One region of the Lagierella sp. ICN-221743 genome, then DNA from elsewhere that is predicted to be linked to it. Evidence: riboswitches for the same ligand, from Rfam matches in the RefSeq annotation. Region 1 holds a riboswitch; the other holds the start of a gene.
The links. A riboswitch is a leader RNA that binds a small molecule or an ion and turns the genes downstream of it on or off. The one in region 1 is predicted to bind S-adenosylmethionine.
Positions count from the first base shown of each region.

Region 2: linked by a shared signal. The riboswitch ahead of WKS98_RS02630 (hypothetical protein) and the one ahead of metK (methionine adenosyltransferase) in region 1 are both predicted to bind S-adenosylmethionine.

Region 1 covers NZ_JBBKBD010000011.1:11,424-20,465, forward strand. The annotation lists gene WKS98_RS06240 (rubrerythrin family protein) at 1-266, opposite strand, end outside; gene WKS98_RS06245 (rod shape-determining protein) at 460-1,515, opposite strand; gene WKS98_RS06250 (hypothetical protein) at 1,632-2,405, opposite strand; gene WKS98_RS06255 (DUF1700 domain-containing protein) at 2,402-3,022, opposite strand; gene WKS98_RS06260 (PadR family transcriptional regulator) at 3,019-3,333, opposite strand; gene metK (methionine adenosyltransferase) at 3,674-4,852, opposite strand; SAM riboswitch class I at 4,900-4,993, opposite strand; gene ispF (2-C-methyl-D-erythritol 2,4-cyclodiphosphate synthase) at 5,043-5,516, opposite strand; gene ispD (2-C-methyl-D-erythritol 4-phosphate cytidylyltransferase) at 5,513-6,217, opposite strand; gene WKS98_RS06280 (hypothetical protein) at 6,242-6,514, opposite strand; gene WKS98_RS06285 (PIN/TRAM domain-containing protein) at 6,550-7,632, opposite strand; gene WKS98_RS06290 (CarD family transcriptional regulator) at 7,647-8,135, opposite strand; gene WKS98_RS06295 (heavy-metal-associated domain-containing protein) at 8,260-8,466, opposite strand; gene WKS98_RS06300 (heavy metal translocating P-type ATPase) at 8,476-9,042, opposite strand, start outside.
Region 2 covers NZ_JBBKBD010000003.1:116,070-125,111, reverse strand. The annotation lists gene WKS98_RS02655 (DUF4097 family beta strand repeat-containing protein) at 1-440, shown strand, start outside; gene WKS98_RS02650 (hypothetical protein) at 448-1,182, shown strand; gene WKS98_RS02645 (ABC transporter ATP-binding protein) at 1,191-2,081, shown strand; gene WKS98_RS02640 (S66 family peptidase) at 2,344-3,372, shown strand; gene WKS98_RS02635 (GNAT family N-acetyltransferase) at 3,843-4,349, shown strand; gene WKS98_RS02630 (hypothetical protein) at 4,776-5,075, opposite strand; SAM riboswitch class I at 5,142-5,228, opposite strand; gene WKS98_RS02625 (Abi family protein) at 5,350-6,231, opposite strand; gene WKS98_RS02620 (hypothetical protein) at 6,533-7,339, shown strand; gene WKS98_RS02615 (HEPN domain-containing protein) at 7,595-9,042, shown strand, end outside.

The sequences.
Region 1 (9,042 bases):
CCTTTAGCAGCTTCTAAGTTTTCAGAAGTTGTTCCGATACCGAATCCTGCCATGCTTGCTACTAGGAAGTCCCCTTTTACATCCTTCATAGCTTTGAAGTGTAGGTTTGCGTGAACCTTTTCCGCATCAGCAGTACAGTGGAATAATCTTCCTACATTTGGAAAACCATCTTTAGTTGCAACATCTCCCCAGATGTCGTATCTATTTCTCGCTTGTGATTCTCCGCCAAATGCTGATCTTAAATTAGCTTGAGTCATCTCTTTCATTTACAAAACACCCCTTATTAAATTTTTGTACAATTATATACTAGCATAAAAATTTTTATAATACTAGTATTTAGTCCAACTTTGTAATGATTACATACTTCTGTACTTTATTGCTCTATACTGCTAATTTCATTCTATCACTAAAGAATGGAAATATCTATGTTTAAAAGAATCTTTTTATTATTCTGTTTAATTAGCTGTCCCTTTTAAGCCTTTCTTCAATGGCTTTCTTTCTCATAGACTCTTCGCCCATTTCGCTGGAGTCTAACTTTTCAATCCAGTTAAGTGACTTGCCCGTTCCCCTTACAACGGCAAGTATAGGGTTTTCTGCTATTTGAACCTTTATTCCAATTCTATCTTCAATCCTCTTGTCCAGTCCATTTATTAGTGAGCTGCCTCCAGTCATTATGGCTCCTCTTTCAAATAGGTCTGCTGCAAGTTCTGGCGGTGTCTGTTCAAGCACCGAATGAACTGTTTCCACAATTTGAGTAAGTGGTTTGTTTAAAGCTTCTGCAATGTCGCTTGATGTTACAAACACATGCATTGGAAGTCCATTAATAAGGTTTCTACCCTTTACTTCAAACAAGTCGTTGTCGTTTGGGGAGTTTGCCTTTGCCACATTTATCTTAATGTCTTCGGCGGTTCTTTCGCCAATAATCATATTGTATTTTTTCTTTATATAGTTTGAAATTGCCTTGTCGCATTCGTCTCCTGCAACTGGGATGGATTTATTTATTATAATTCCACCAAGGGCAATAACTGCAACGTCAGTGGTTCCTCCACCAATGTCGATAATCATATTACCACCGGAGTCAGATATATCGACCCCTGCACCAATAGCAGCTGCCAGTGGCTCTTCTATAAGGTAGGTGTTGTTGGCGCCGGCAAATCTTGAAGCTTGAATAACGGCACGCCTTTGCACCTGGGTTATCTGTGAAGGCACACATATGACCACATTGGGTTTAAAGAAAGTTTTTCCAATGGCCTTCTCGATAAAATATTTTAGCATCTTTTCAGTTGTGTTGAAGTCAGCAATAACACCGTCCTTCATAGGCCTTGTGGCTATGATGTTACCTGGAGTTCTTCCAAGCATCTTCTTGGCTTCTCTGCCTACAGATATAACCTTGCCAGTGTAGCTGTCCATTGCAACAACTGAAGGCTCGTTTATTACGACTCCCTTTCCCCTCATAAAGACTAAAACGGAAGCCGTGCCAAGGTCTATTGCTATATTTTTTCTTAAATCTGCCATTCTTTTTTTCCCTTTCTAAATACTAGTTTAAATATATCATAAAATGGCCATTAGTTTAAGAGGATATTTCTTTTTACAAAAGAAAAACACTTCATCACTTGGACGAAGTGTTATTTTTAATTCATTTCCAAATCTACATTTACACTATTAATGACAAATCGATGTTCCCCTGTACCAAACTTTCTATTCATATCACCCATGCCGTCGCTTGATCCCTGTGGACTTTCAAAATCAAATTGAACTGCATTGATGTTGACATCAAAGTTATTATTTTTAACATTGATTTCAGCATCAACATTTGTGCCATCTATGTCTATGTCAAAGGAATTTTCAGAACTACTTTCAACATCAATTTCCATACCAGCTATATCTAATGATCTTAAGTCTATGTTGTTACTTAGGCTGATATTGGTTCCATTTAAAGTAAGATTAACTTTGCCTGGGTTATTAGTGTAGATTTCAACTTCCATAAGGTCATTGTTCTTTGTGCTTAATGAAATGGAATTGTTACTAATATTTTCCTTAAAATTTTCATTTTTTGCCACTAATTTCATATTGTTTTTATCCGACTTTATAACTTCCACATCAATGGAATTTCCATCAAGGGCTATGTTTTCAATTCCAGTTAGGTCATAATCTTTTTCAATTCTATTATCGTCATGGGATGAACCTACAGATGTATTAATAGAAAATTCTCCATCTTTATACTTAATCTTTCCATTGTTATTTTTTAAGTTTATATAAAAACCATCTCCATCTTTATACTTATAACTTTCTGCCATTACATTTTGAAAGTCAAAAATAAAGAAGGATATTATTGAAAGGCCTAGCAATACAAAAAATATAATGGCTAATTTCGCATTTGAGCCTAAATTTTTAAATTTTTTCATTGTCTGCTCCTTTTCCATTTATATGTTTGGTATTTGTCTCCTATCTTGCCACCTAAAAATGCAATTAGACTTATGGTTAGTTTTATTACAAGCACACCTAACACAAGGGCTGTCAGTGAAGAAAGCGTTCTTGTAATAGGACTTAACACCGTAAAGCTCGGTCCCACATCTACAAATGGCAAAAATGGAAATAGTGTTGCAACTAAAACTGCAACTCCCGCCGCTATGGCAGAAATCCCAATTGCACCTACAGTAACAATAATCGCAAAAATTGTAGCAGCAAGGGCAATTACAATTGAGCCCCAAAATGGTGATAGAACAATTAAAAGTAGTATCAGTGCCCAGTTTAAATTGCCCGCACCGTCTCTAAAAAATCCCTTTGACTTTTTTGAAGTACTAGAGCTTGAAACCTTTGGTTTTCTGCTTTCATAATTTAAATACTCATGGGCAATAGTCTTTGGCGAACCGAGATCTTTAGAAATTTCCTCTTCAGTCTTGCCATGTGCCATGCCCTCTTGAAAATGTAAATTGTATTCTTCTAAAATTTCATCCACCACCGTTTTAGGCAGTTCTGATAAATAATACCTTAATAGGTCCATAAATTCGACCCTTTTCATACTAACCTCCCTAATAATTCTTCTACGCCTTTTATAAAATCATTCCACTGATTAATCTGTACTTTGAAATTTTCCTTGCCCTCTTCCGTAAGCCTATAATACTTTCTCGGTGGTCCCGACTCCGACTCTCTCAAGTAGGACTCCACCAATCCACCATTACTAAAACGTCTTAGAAGGGGGTATATGGTACCTTCAGAAATATCCACATACTTGGAAATCTCTTCCACTAGCTCATAACCATAACAGTCCCTGTCGTTGAGGAGAGCAAGTACTAAAAGTTCAAGTACACCTTTTTTGAATTGTATATTCATCCCTACCTCCTATGTACATTATAATGCATGCTACTATGTAATGCAAGATAGCGTGTAAGAAATTATAGTTAAAATTCAAAAACTTTCAATTAAAAGTTTATTTTTGTCTTGTAGGGATATGTACTGCGAGGCATTATGTCTCTATTTAATGTTATGCTTAGTATGTCGAAGCATTCTTGACCTAACAGAATATGAAGTCTTTGTTGCAGTTTATATGTCGATATCGTTTCACTTTTCAAAAAAAAGAGTCATAAGGTGACCCGTTAGATAGAGGTTAGATATTAGTTGAATGAGGTTAGTAAAGATGGAATAAAAAAAGGAGTGCAGTGCACTCCCTATACTATAAATATTTTTTTAATTCTTCTGCCTTGTCTACTTCTTCCCATGGGAAGCCTTCGTCATTTCTACCGAAGTGACCGTAGCTTGCAGTCTTTTTGTAAATTGGTCTTCTTAGGTTTAAGTTTTCTATTATTGCCGCTGGTCTTGTATCAAAGTTATCTCTAATTATTTCTGCTAGTTTTTCATCTGATACCTTTCCTGTTTCGAAACTATCTACGAAGATTGAAACTGGTTTTGCAACTCCAATTGCATATGCAAGGCCCACTTCTACTTTGTCACATAGTCCTGATGCAACAAGGTTTTTTGCGATGTATCTTGCCATGTAAGCACCAGATCTATCTACCTTTGTTGGGTCTTTGCCAGAGAATGCTCCGCCGCCATGTTTTGAAAAACCACCGTATGTGTCAACGATAATCTTTCTTCCTGTTAGTCCTGCATCTCCCATTGGTCCACCAATTTCAAATCTGCCTGTTGGGTTGATGTAGAATTTTGTGTTTTCGTCTATAAGTTCCTGTGGAATTGTCTTTAGGATTAATTTTTCCTTAATGTCTTTTCTTAAGTCCTCTGTTGTTACATTTGGGTCGTGTTGTGATGATACTACCACTGCGTCTACTCTAGTTGGCTTTCCATTTTCGTATTCAACTGTCACTTGTGACTTGCCATCTGGTCTTAAATAGTCTAATACTTTATCTTTTCTAAGTTTTGTAAGGTTTTTACAAAGCTTGTGTGAAAGTGAAAGTGGAAGTGGAATTAATTCTTTTGTTTCGTTACAAGCATAACCAAACACCATTCCTTGGTCCCCTGCTCCAATTTTATCGAATTTATCTTCGTCTCCCTCTTTTGCTTCCATGGAGTTGTCAACGCCAAGGGCAATGTCCTTTGACTGTTCATTTATTGAAGTGAATACTGCACATGTGTCGCAGTCGAATCCATACTTACCTCTATCGTATCCTATTTCTCTAACGGTTTCTCTAACTATTGTCGGTATGTCCACATATGTGTTTGTGGAAATTTCTCCAGCTACTATTACTGCGCCTGTTGTTGTTAGGGTTTCACATGCAACACGAGCGTTTTTGTCATTTTCTAATATTGAATCCAGTATTGCGTCTGAAATTTGATCACAAATTTTATCTGGATGACCTTCTGTTACTGATTCTGATGTGAATAATTTTTTTGTCATTTTTCCTCCTTCATAAAAAAAACCTCGCTGAAAAGCAAGGTTCTAAAATCTTATTTTTCAGATAAACTGCAGGACTTAGCACCTAATTTAATAGGTTGCCGGGTTTCATAGGGCCTTTCCCTCCACCACTCTTAATAAGTAAGTATTCAATTCGTAATTTCATTGTAGCATTTTATATCTTACAATTCAACTATTTTTCTTCTAAAAGTACCACCGCATAGCAAGTTATGCCTTCGCCTCTTCCTTCGAAGCCCATCTTTTCTGTAGTGCTTGCCTTTATGGAAATATTTTTTACATCTGTTTTTAAAACTTTTGCAATATTTTCTCTCATGTCCATAGTATGTGGAGATATCTTTGGCATTTCACAAGCAATGGTGGAGTCGATATTTCCAATTTTGTATCCCTCTTTGTCCATAACTTGAACGACTCTCTCTAAAAGCACCATGGAGTCTATGTCTTTGTACTGCATGTCAGTGTCTGGAAATAATTTTCCAATGTCTCCCATGGCAAGGGCCCCAAGTACTCCGTCCATAATGGCGTGCACCAACACATCTGCATCGGAGTGGCCAAGAAGTCCTTTTTCAAATTCTATTTTCTTTCCTCCAAGGATTAAGTCTCTTCCTTCCACAAGTTTATGCACATCGTATCCAAATCCAATTCTCAATTTTCGTCCTCCATCTTTGCAAGAATTTCTCCAATGATTAAATCTTCTTTAGTTGTGATCTTAATATTGTCGTATTCGCCAATATATATTTTTACCTTTTGTCCAATAACTTCCATTAGTGACGAGTCGTCGGTAACTTTTATATTTTCTTTAAAGGCTTTTTCATATCCCTTTACTAGGGCGTCCTTGTAAAAAATCTGTGGTGTTTGGGCGTTGTAAAGCTCTTCCCTGTTGGGAGTGTAAGCTATGTAGCCCGCCTTTGCATTTTTTATGGTGTCCTTCATAGGAACGCATACTACCACAGCTTCGTTTTCCCTCACTTCTTTTAATGCGCCAATAATGGTGTCTTTCTTTACAAATGGCCTTACGCCGTCATGTGTAATTACGATTTCTGAATCCTTAGACACCTGGCTTAACCCATTAAAGGTAGACTCTTCCCTTGTGGCACCGCCCTTTGCAAATTTTAGTTTCGATGAATAGTCCTTTAATATTTCAGAACATCTATCAATTTCCGTTTCTGAAACCACAATAATTATTTCACGTACAAAGGGAAGGTGGAAAAATTTTCCAACGGTTCTGTGAATTATCTCTCGATTATTAAGTTTTAAAAATTGTTTTGGCAATTCTGTCCCCATTCTAGTTCCACTGCCTGCTGCAGTAATAATAACGGAGATGCCTTTATTTAAAATCTTATCGTCCATATGAAAATTATACCATATAACTACCTATGCTCCTGCAATCATGTATCCAATTGACATAATTATAAAAAATGAAATTATAAGTAGAAAATTTAGAAACATAAATACATAGTCCCTTTGACTCCTTGCACATAGTAGTCCTATTATTCCAATGGTTGGACAAATAAATACAGTAGCAAGTCCTATGGGTCTTACGCCTCCCAGAAAGGAAAGTTTTGCGTCTTTAAATACAAATGCAATAATTAAAATCAAAATTCCAACTAGAAATATAAATCTTGAAATGTTTTTTTCTGTTAACATGTCTCCTCCTAATATTAAAAAGGACCCAAAAGGTCCTAGTTAATTCTTACAAATATCATTTTGCCCGCCGCAGTTTGAAGAACTGATGTAACTGTTGCATCAACAGTTTGGCCAATGTATTTCTTACCATCTTCCACGACTACCATGGTGCCGTCTATTAGGTATGCAATACCTTGGTTGGACTCCTTGCCGTCTTTGATTATGGTAACTGTCATCTGTTCGCCAGGTATAACTATGGACTTCATTGCATTTGCCAGTTCGTTTATGTTTAACACTTCAACATTCCTAACTGCTGCAACCTTGTTTAAGTTGTAGTCGTTGGTTACAAGTTTTCCACCAACGTCCAGCGCCATCTGTAGAAGTTTTGAATCAACTTCCTTAATTTCACGATATCTCTTATGGGACACTTCCACCGGTAGACTTGAATCGTTTTGGATCATACGAAGAATGTCTAAGCCTCTTCGTCCCTTCTTTCTTCTCAAGTCGTTGTCAGAATCTGCAATATGTTGTAACTCTTCCAATACAAATATTGGTATTACAATCTTTCCGTCTAAAAATCCAGTGTCTATTATGTCTTTGATTCTACCGTCAATGATTACCGAGGTATCAAGTATTTTTATAAGGCCGTCTGCAGTTTCCTTTGCAGGTCTATCGATGCCCGCTCTTATCTTTTCTAAAATACTTCCAGTCTCTTTAAACCACTGCATACCAAGTCTCATTCCAATGTAGCCCAGGGTAATGTAAATTATTATTGAAAGTATAATAAATGGAACATTGCCAACAACAGGTAATTTGATTTGGATAATTAACATGGAGATTAAAAACGCCACGAAAATTCCTAAAATCGTTCCCACTGCTGTGCTAATAAGTTCCTGAACGGAGAGTTTCTTCATATATGTTGAAGCTCTTTCCGCAGATTTTTCCAATCCATTTAACATCTTTGGAAAGAAATTATAAAAAATAATAGCAAAAAGAATAATTCCTATAGCATATATGCCTATTCTCCAATATGTGGGTAACCCTGAAACAACCTTTGTCTTGTCAATTAAGTAGACTATGGTAAAACCAAAAATTGCCCCTAAGAGAGTCATTAGTACATTGACTACTCTTTTAGCCAAAGTAGCACCTCCTTCTATTTGTTTTCATTTTTAAATAGGTTCTCTAAATTGTTTTCAACTTCCGCAACTTTCTTTCCTTCCACAACTGAAAGTTCTGAAATTAGCATCTTCTTTGAACTGTGTAAAAGTTTCTTTTCTGCCATTGATAGTCCTCTGTCCAAATCGAGAGTGTATAAATCTCTAAACACTTCTGCAATGCCTTGGAGCTCGCCTAGACGAAGTTTTTCTAAGTTTTCTCTATATCTTTCATTCCAATTAGAATTGATTTCAACATCTTTTAACTTCAATGTACTTAGAATGTCGTCGATTTTAGACTCGTCTACAATTGTTCGTATTCCCATGTCGTTAATCTTGTCTATTGGTACAGATATTTTAATTTCTCCAACGGGAATTGAAAGAATATAGTATTCCTTTTCCACGCCCAGTATGGTCTTAAGTGTCTTTTCAACTATGACTCCAGCACCATGCATTGGATAGACTATTTTGTCACCTATTTCAAACATTTTTTCACCTCTACTATCATTATAATATATAAATCAAGTTTGGTAAACATATTATTACATCAAATTTTTCAGCATATGTCAAGTATTTTTATAAAAAATAGGGAAGTATTTCACTTCCCCATGTTTATTTTATTGATGAAACATCAAAGCCAATGTCTTCCACTGCCTCTTTTAGTTTCTCATTTGATACATCATTATGAGTTACTTTAACTTCTTTTGTGGAAAGATCCACATCTACCTTCTCCACACCTTTAACTTCTTCCAGTGCCTTTCTCACTGAAGCTTCACAGTGTGAACAAGTCATTCCATCAACGATTAATAATGTTTCCATATGTTCCTCCTATTTAAATGATTTTAATCTAAGTGAATTGGTTACAACTGAAACAGAACTAAATGCCATTGCCGCCCCTGCAATCATTGGATTTAAAAATCCCAGTGCTGCAATTGGTATTCCGATTACATTGTAAAAGAATGCCCAAAATAGATTTTGTTTTATTGTCCTCATGGTCCTCTTTGAAAGTTCTATTGCCTTAACAACGGATTTTATATCTCCATTTATTATGGTTATGTCTGACGCCTCAATGGCAACGTCGGTCCCTGTGCCAATGGCAAAACCGATGTCCGCCTGTGCCAGTGCTGGTGCGTCGTTTATTCCATCTCCAACCATGGCAACAACTTTGCCTTCATTCTTTATTTCCTTTATCTTATCGGACTTGTCCTGTGGCAGAACTTCCGCATAGACCTTTTCAATGTGTAGGCTCTTTGCAATTGCATTTGCCGCCCTCTTGCTGTCTCCTGTAATCATATAGGTTTCTATACCCATTTCATGAATCCTATCTATAGCATCTTTGGAGCTTTCCTTAACTTCGTCTGCAACGGAGATTATTCCAAGAAGACTCTTTTCGTC
Region 2 (9,042 bases), on a different contig from region 1:
CAATAGGAATACTAGACGAAGAATCATCTAAATTGAAATTGGTAATTGAAGGACCTATCGAAAACATAGATAAGATTTCTATAAATGATAGAGTTGGTTCAATAAGTATTAAGAATGCATCGCTTAAGAATGTAGGGATTAAGGGTAATGCAATTGATGTTGATCTTACTGATTCAACGATTAACAAATTAAATCTTGATTTAGAATTATCAGATTTAAGTATGAGTTCTACAAATATTAGTGATAGTAAACTAAATTTAAATAAATCTCGAATATTTGGAGAAAAAAATGAGTTTAAAGGAGATAATATATTGAATTTCTCTATTGTTGAAGGCGAACTTGGTTTAAAAAATTATGATGAGATATTTAATCAAAATACGTCCGATAAAATAAAATTAGAAGGTAAACTAAATAGATTTGAATTTATCAATGAGAGGTGAAAAGATCATGAAATATATTAAAGCTGAGATTTTTAGAATTTTTCATACAAGAAATTATCTTAAATTTATCTTTGCTATTACATTGATATTACTAGGAAGTATGATTTATTCATCCATAGACTCTAATTCGGAAGAATATTTCGAATCTATGGAAACATTTTTAAAGATTGTTAGTATTATAATTTCAATTTTTTTCAGCGTGACTATTTTTAAGAAAAAAGATATAAAAGTAGAGCTACTATCAATGGGGCTTAGTAGAAAGCACGTATTTGTATGCGACCTTATTACTTTACAAATTTTTACTCTTTTTTCTATAGTAATAATGGGAGGATTGATTTTATTATTCAGTTTATTAAAAAATCTAGTGGGATCTGATTACACTGGAGGATCATATATCGGATTTGTCTTTTTCTTGATTAGAATGATAATATTGATGATAAATGTAAACAATGGTGTCATGGGATTAACTTATTTATTGAACAATGTGGCTCTAGGCATTGCAACTTCCTTTGTTATAATTCCATCAGTTTTTCAAATAGGAATGTATATGACTGAAGGAAAAATCTACGATGTATTTAATAACCTTCTTCTTATACAACCATTCAAGCTATTAGATTTAGGATTGGCTACAGAGCAAATTGGAAATAACTTTATGAAGACAGCTGGTATTAGTTTTGTTTTTGTCTTTGTAATTTATCTAATGAGTGGATATGTAAGATTTAGTAGAAAAGAAATCAATTGAGGTGGATTATGGATGCTATAGTTAAAACAGATAATCTTTCAAAAAAATATAGTGATAAATACGCATTAAATAACTGTTCGCTAACAGTGAATAGAGGAGATATCTATGGTATAATTGGTAAAAATGGTGCTGGAAAATCAACACTGATGAAAATTCTCTGTGGAATTACCGAGAAAACTCAAGGTGATTATGAATTGTTTGGAGGAAAGAATCTTTCAGAAGGAAGAAAGAAAATTGGAGCAATTTTGGAAAATCCAACCTTGTTTGGTAATTTGACAGCTAGAGATAATTTGAGATATTTTGCCATTCAAAAAGGCATTACTAATGAGAATACTATAAAGAAATCTTTAGAATTAGTTGGATTAAACTACGATGATGGTAAGGTAGTTAAAAACTATTCAGTTGGTATGAAGCAGAGATTAGCTTTATCTGTATGTCTTTTAGGAAAACCGGAACTTTTAATTTTAGATGAGCCTATTAATGGAATAGATCCTACAGGGATAGTAGAAATAAGAAGCTTGTTGAAAAGGCTAAATGAAGAAAATGGAGTGACTATTATTATTTCTAGTCATGTACTTCCAGAATTAGAAAATTTGGTAAATAAAATAGCGATTATTAATGACGGTCAAGTGATAGATAAATTAAGTTTGGATGATTTGCATAGCAGAGATTTTAATTATATAGAAATCTACACTTCAGATATTAATAGAACTGTAGAAATATTAAAGGAACAAGAAATCTCCAAAATTGATATTCAAAATGGCAGGATTCGAGTTAAAGAAAATATAGAAGACAGTTCAGAGATTGTTAGTCTATTAGTAAATAATGGCATAAAAGTCTATGAAATTTTTAGAAAAGAAGAAACATTAGAAGATTTTTATTTAAAGATGATCAGCTAATTTGTTAATGATTTAAATTAAAATAATCAGTAAAGCTTCTATGTAATTTAAATATATAGGGAAGAGACAGCTCCACATCAGGAGCTGTTTTTGCTTTGTGTAATCATGATATAATATGTGACGGAAAGCGAATTTATTCTATAAATATATTCCCACATACGAGGCTTACTTAAAAAATTAAATTTTATCCATACTGACCATTCAATCCATGTAGAGGGTGTAGTATTGATGTCAAGAAAATAAGTATCTACAAGGAGGAAAAATGATAAAGAAAATAGGAATTGTTAGTTTATCTAGTGGTGTTTTAGGGGAAAGCTTTATTGAGCATGAAATAAAAATAGGAGTAGACAGATTAAATAAGCTAGGAGTAGAGATAGAGTTTTTACCTAATTCTTTGAAAGGCATTGATTTTTTAAAGAATCATCCGGAAGCTAGGGCAGATGATTTGATACTTGCTTTTGAAGATGACACCATTGATATGATTTTATGTGCTATTGGTGGAGAAGATACTTATAGATTAGCCCCTTATCTGTTCGAAGGAGATAGATTAAAAAATATTTTTAAACAAAAACTTTTTTTAGGCTTTTCTGACTCAACAATAAATCACTTTATGCTAAATAAGCTTGGCATAAAAACATTTTATGGTCAGGCTTTCTTGCCAGATGTGTGCGAACTATCTGATAATATGTTGGCTTATACAGAAAAATACTTTTTAGAACTTATAAAAACAGGGAAAATAAATGTGATACATCCTAGTGAAGTTTGGTATGACGCAAGGGAAGATTTTAGCGAGAAAGCTATTGGAATAGAAATGAAAAGTCATAGTAATACTGGTTTTGAGCTTTTAAGAGGAGATCCTATATTTAGTGGAAAAATTTTAGGCGGATGCATAGAATCAATATATGATATGTTCGATAATTCTAGATTTGAAGATACAGTAGAAATTTGTAGCAAATATGAGTTATTTCCAAGCCTTGAGGCATGGAAGAATAAGATTTTACTTATAGAATCAAGCGAAGAAAAAACAAAACCAGATTTATATAGGAAAATGATACTTGCTCTAAAAGACTACGGAATATTTGATAAATTATCAGGAATACTAGTAGGGAAACCTCAAAATGAAATCTATTATGAGGAGTATAAATCTATTTTATTAGAAGAAATTACCAATAAAGATTTACCTATTGTCTATAATATAAATATTGGACACTCAACTCCAAGATGTATAATTCCTTTTGGGGTAGAAGCAGAAGTAAATGTAAGTAGACAAACTATATCCTTTAATTATTAAACAAAATTGAGCTAAGCCATGAGCTGTTTTTTTCCTACTTTAGAATGATTTAGTAAATTATAAGATGCTTATTGATTAACCTATTTCCACATACGAGGATTTTGAGAAATATTTAAATTTATCCATACTGATTACTCAAGCCATGTAGAGAGTGTTGTATTTATGACAAAGGGACATTGAATAAAGGCTTAAAAAAGAAAAGAGAGCAGGCGAACTATGACTTATGGATAACAAAGATATATTATGATAACAGGACCTAATAATTCATTATGGATCTATTCAAAATTTATTGAAGACCTAGCTAGATATATGATCCGAACAGTTGCCGTAGCAGTTTAGATTGTATAAAATTTAGAAAGCAAGGATTTTACAGTAATTAATTAACAAATTATTAAAGGATGTTACAAAGTATTTAGGGTATAAGCAATGTACATTACATTGTAAAAGATATTTATATTATAGGGGAACTTATGAAATTAATTAGACCGGATAGGAAATATATCCAAAGTTATATAGAAGCAAATGAAGAAGATGAAATTTTTAGACCGAATGCAGAAAGGCGTTTTAGAAACTATGAAACAATTGTAGAGAGTTCTTATAATTTGGAACATGGTATAAATTTACCTACAGATTATGTTAGAGCTACTACATTTTGGTTGATAGATAATCAAAAATTTATTGGTGAAATTAATATTAGGCATGAATTAAATTCATTTTTAATTAACTATGGTGGTCACATAGGGTATGAAGTTAGACAATCTGAATGTATGAAGGGCTATGGAACAAAAATGCTTTCTATGGCACTTAAATATTGTAAAGAGGCTTTGAATCTAAATAAGGTTTTGATTACATGTGATGATGACAATATCGGATCAATAAAAGTTATAGAAAATAATGGTGGAATTTTGGAAAACAAAGTGAAAAATATATTACCAAGAGGAAATGTTACAACAAGAAGGTATTGGATTACTATATAGGAAAAAATATCAATTTAATCTGTGCAATATTTAAACCAATTGACATATTCCCACATACGAAGCTTTTGAAAAATATGAAATGTTATTCGTGCTTACTACTCAGCCACCTGGTAGCAATAACCCTGATTTCACGATATTAAAACAGTTAATCAACGTGAAACAACGGCAGGTGCCATGCAAAGTTTTCCCAATAGATAGTATCGATTGGCAAGAAAGCGATTGTTTAGACGGTGGCATTATTTATGAGTATTTAAGGCATTAAAATTAAAAAGCGGGTGATGTATTTATGCATCACCCGTAAAATTTTCGTTTTCAATTAATATTTTATAATATTATTTTTATGACTTGTCTAGGATATTGTGGTGTTTAATATCTAAATAAAATATCAAATTATTATCTACATAGAACTAAATAATACCAATATCATTAAACATAATATACCTCATCAAAAAATTCCTGTATGGTATAAAGTCTTTGACCAACACATTCATGGCATGCTGGTCGATAGATAAGACCAAAACGTTTAAGTTCTAGGTTCACAAGAATCACAGGATAGGAATCGTTCCAAGAAACACATTCAAATCCCTCAGATACAAGAAAATCATAAAATTCTTTTCTTTTTTTTGAATCCGTATCTCTAACGCCATATGGTATTGATTTGGGTCCTTCCTTGTAAGCGCCGTTACGATTTAGTTCGTAAACTTTGTAATAAACTTCAAATAACATTTTTCCCTCCTTGAATTTAGAGAAGAAAAAAAACACCCATCGATAGATGGATGCAGTTTTAATATGTATCCATCGTTCAAGCATTAGCACCTTTCCTTTTGGTAGGTTGCTGAAGGGTCGATGAGCTTGTCTCTCGCCTTCTCTTTATGGTGATTTAATTTTATCAAAATAAAAGGTGAATGGCAAATAATTTTAGAGGGAATCTTAATCTCTAGGAGTGATTTCCCTACCAAGGGTGACGTCCATTCATACAAAAAACGGATTAAAAGGGGTACTATAGAATGTCTTTCCAATTATCAGGGAAACCCATAAATCTATAATTAAAGTAGCTATGGTATTTATGGAAGGTATTTTGTAAATCTTTTAAGAGTGATTCCCATTGGTCATTTGAGTTTAAAATTCTCTTTATTATTAAAAGAATTGGAAAAATTTTATTTTGTTTTCCTTTATATTGTTCGTTCTCGGAATAAAGTCGAGGATTTTCTTTTAAAGGCATATTGTAAAGTCTAGTATAGTGAGCACAGATATTTCGAACCTCAACTAGGCATAAAATCCAATTTTTCAAATATTTAGGATCAGTGTTATAATAATTTGAAATTTCTTTTTGATCTTCATCTTTAAGAATACTAAACAAAGAAGATAAATTTCCAAAAGACATGAGTTCAACAGAAACCCATATTGGAAATTGACCTTCATACTTTCTTAAGTGATGTTTAACAAAGGGTTTATTTTTCTGTCTGGTAATTTCCTTTTTAAGATTCTCATTAATAATAGAGTATATGGTTTGTCCCCTTTTATTTGTTTTATAAATAAAATTATCTTCGTGCATAAGAGCACCAGAACCATACTTAATAGACAAGTAGTAAGCGATTTGAGTTCTAAGCTCTATTTCAATCTGCTCGATAGTTCTAATAAGATTATTTTTAAATTGACTGTCAAAGCAGTAAAGATTAAAAAGATGTTCTATACTTATGTGGTTTTTGTAATGTTCCTTATTATCAGACTTTTTTAGGCCAATGCCATAACCTGAAAGTCTATAATAGTTTACTTTATTTAAAATTTCTTCTGCGAACTTATCATCAGATATTAAAAGATTATGGTCGTCTTTTAGTTTTAAGATTTGCTCTTTGTAATTCAAAGCTGGCTTTAATTCCATAATAAACTCCTTAATATAAAAAAGCCCTCTCCGTGGTCCGCATGTAGAAAACCTACATTAAGCGTGGAGAGGTTCTGTTAATATGATTATAGCATACGAAAATTAAAATTTAAAGTGTTACACTAAATCAAAAAGACAAAATAAAGCTTGCAGAAGGAAAACTTTTAATATCATTATTAACTATAGGAGGTACAATATGAAATTTAACGAAACAATAAGAAAAATTTGTTTCTTTAATACTTTGTTATGATTTAATTGATTATGGTATAATGCACATAAGAATTTGAGAGGGGTGTATATTGTGAATAATAAAAATAAAATTCAAGGTTTTTTATTAATTATTTATTTTGTTATTATATGTGTATCTGGATGTTATAATAATGAAAGTAAAGAAGTATCAATTGATGAAACGCAAGGAATCTCGGTTAACAAAACAATGGAAGAAACAATTAGCGATGAAGATACAAATATATATGAAGAGGAATCAAAAGTTGAAATAACTGAAGATAATGAAGAAAAGTTAACTTTTGATAGTGAATATAGATGCAAAAACTCTTACGAAAAAATAAAAATTGTTTTTAATAGTATAGAATTAATTAGTGATTATAATGGAATACTTCCTGAAAGAGAAGCTTTTTTAATATTTCATCTAAAGTATAGTGTACCATCCACATACTCAAGAGATTTTATACATTTACCACCGATTATATCTGGTCCAAATTTAAGTTATACTAAACCAATGGGTAATAATATTACAAGAGAATTTAAAGAATATGAATCAATAAATAGTTCTCCCTACCCGTCAATAGAAAAAGAAGATGGTTTGAGCTATGATTTAGTAACTCAAATTAATTATGATTTAGGCTATATCGATTTACCTGAGCCAAATAAAAGAGGTTATGTGAAAGCGATTAATAATGATTATGTGCTTACTAATGGAGAAAGTGATGGTTTTGAGAGAGCGTTAGTTTTTGATGTCAATAAAAATGATGCATTAAATCCTGAAAATTATTTAGTGTATAATCCTCATGCAAAACCAGGTGAAGAAGTGGAACATCCAGAGGAGAAAATTTATTTTAGTCAATTTATAGAAGATAAAACGAAATAAGAAGCTACAAGAGCTATTATTCTATATAATCTGAACTCAAAATCTAAATTCGATGGAGGGACCCAAGTCATATCTATATGACAGTTATTAATCCAGAAACTGTTCTAGTAGATATTAGGGTCTAAATTACGCTAAATAGCATATTATCAACTAAAGTCAAATTGGATATTAATAGTATTAGAGAGAAAAGACAGATGATAAAACATTGAACTATTCACTTGAAAAATCTAAATACAAAATATGGGAATATAAACTATGGCAAAGATTGAAAGATTTCGATTAGAAGACAAAACAATATTAACGGGACGATGGGCATTAAGTTTTGAAAAAATGTTTGATGAAAATGGCAAATTTTCTGAAAATGTAGTGTCAGGTGATTTAGAATTAACGGAAGATCACATATCGCTTAAATTAAATGGAAAGCTAGATAATTCAACTAATATTTTAGATAAAGAATTTAATAGGATTTATGGATACTCCAGTAATGGATTATTTATTATTTTAGAAAATTGCTTTGTTGAAAATTTAAGTTTTAGTGTTCCAGGTTACGAAACAGAAATTTATATTGCTAACAGCGGATATATCATAGAGTTAAACTCTAATAAAAATATGATAAAAAATGAAATATTAGCAACTAAAGTTAAGTTTGGAATCAATTACTTGAATGATTGGCTAAATGTAGAATTACCAATAGCAAACTTTGAAGAACCTAATACTTATACATTAACATATAATAATAATTTTTTTGAGGAAAACAAATATTATACCTTGGACGGAAAATATGATATGAGTTTAAGACGAAATATCAAGGTTAATAATAATATCAATAAGGGTAGCTCAATAGAACTTGATCCATATGTTTCAATATCTACAAAAGATTATAGTGCTATATCAGTACGTGAGTTTATAGAAATATCATCTTGGCTTTTAAAATTGCATGATTTTTTATCTCAAACATATGGGAAATATGAATATTTTGAGTTTTACTTGGAAGATAAAATTAATAATTTCAGTATAGAAAAATTAGAAAATGGAAATATGAAATTTAATTTACCTTTTTATAAAGGAAGATATATATTTCCTCAGATGCTCACTGCTGAAACTAATCTTGACATTAAGGCTTTAAGATTAAATGATATAAAAGATGAATATGGTGAAATAGTAAGTAATTGGTTTGAAAATCAAGAAAGTTTAAAATATATCATTAATCTATATTATCAAAATGCAATACCGACTATGGATATAGAAAGTATTATAGTTAACAAAATAAAAATGTTAGAAGCATATTATGATAATTATATGAAAAATGAGTCAGAAAATATTACTGACTTTGATAAAAAAGTCAAAAACACAAAAACTATAATTAAAAAATGCTTGGAAGATTCCGATATTGAAATACCTGTTAAGGAGGAAATAATTAGAAGGCTAGATAAGAATGGAAGTAGAAATATTTTCTTAAGAGAAAAGCTCACAGTATTATTTCAAAAAATACCAGACGAATTAAAAGAAAAAATTTTCAACCTTAATCCTGATTGGGGAAATAGCGATGAAACCATATCTATTTTTTCCGAAAGACTAAAAGATACACGTAATTTTTATACACATGGAGCAAATGTTAACAGGCATAATAAACGATTAAAAACAATTAAAGAGTTTATAATCTCTGATATTATCCTTGATATTATAATTTATTATTATGTTCT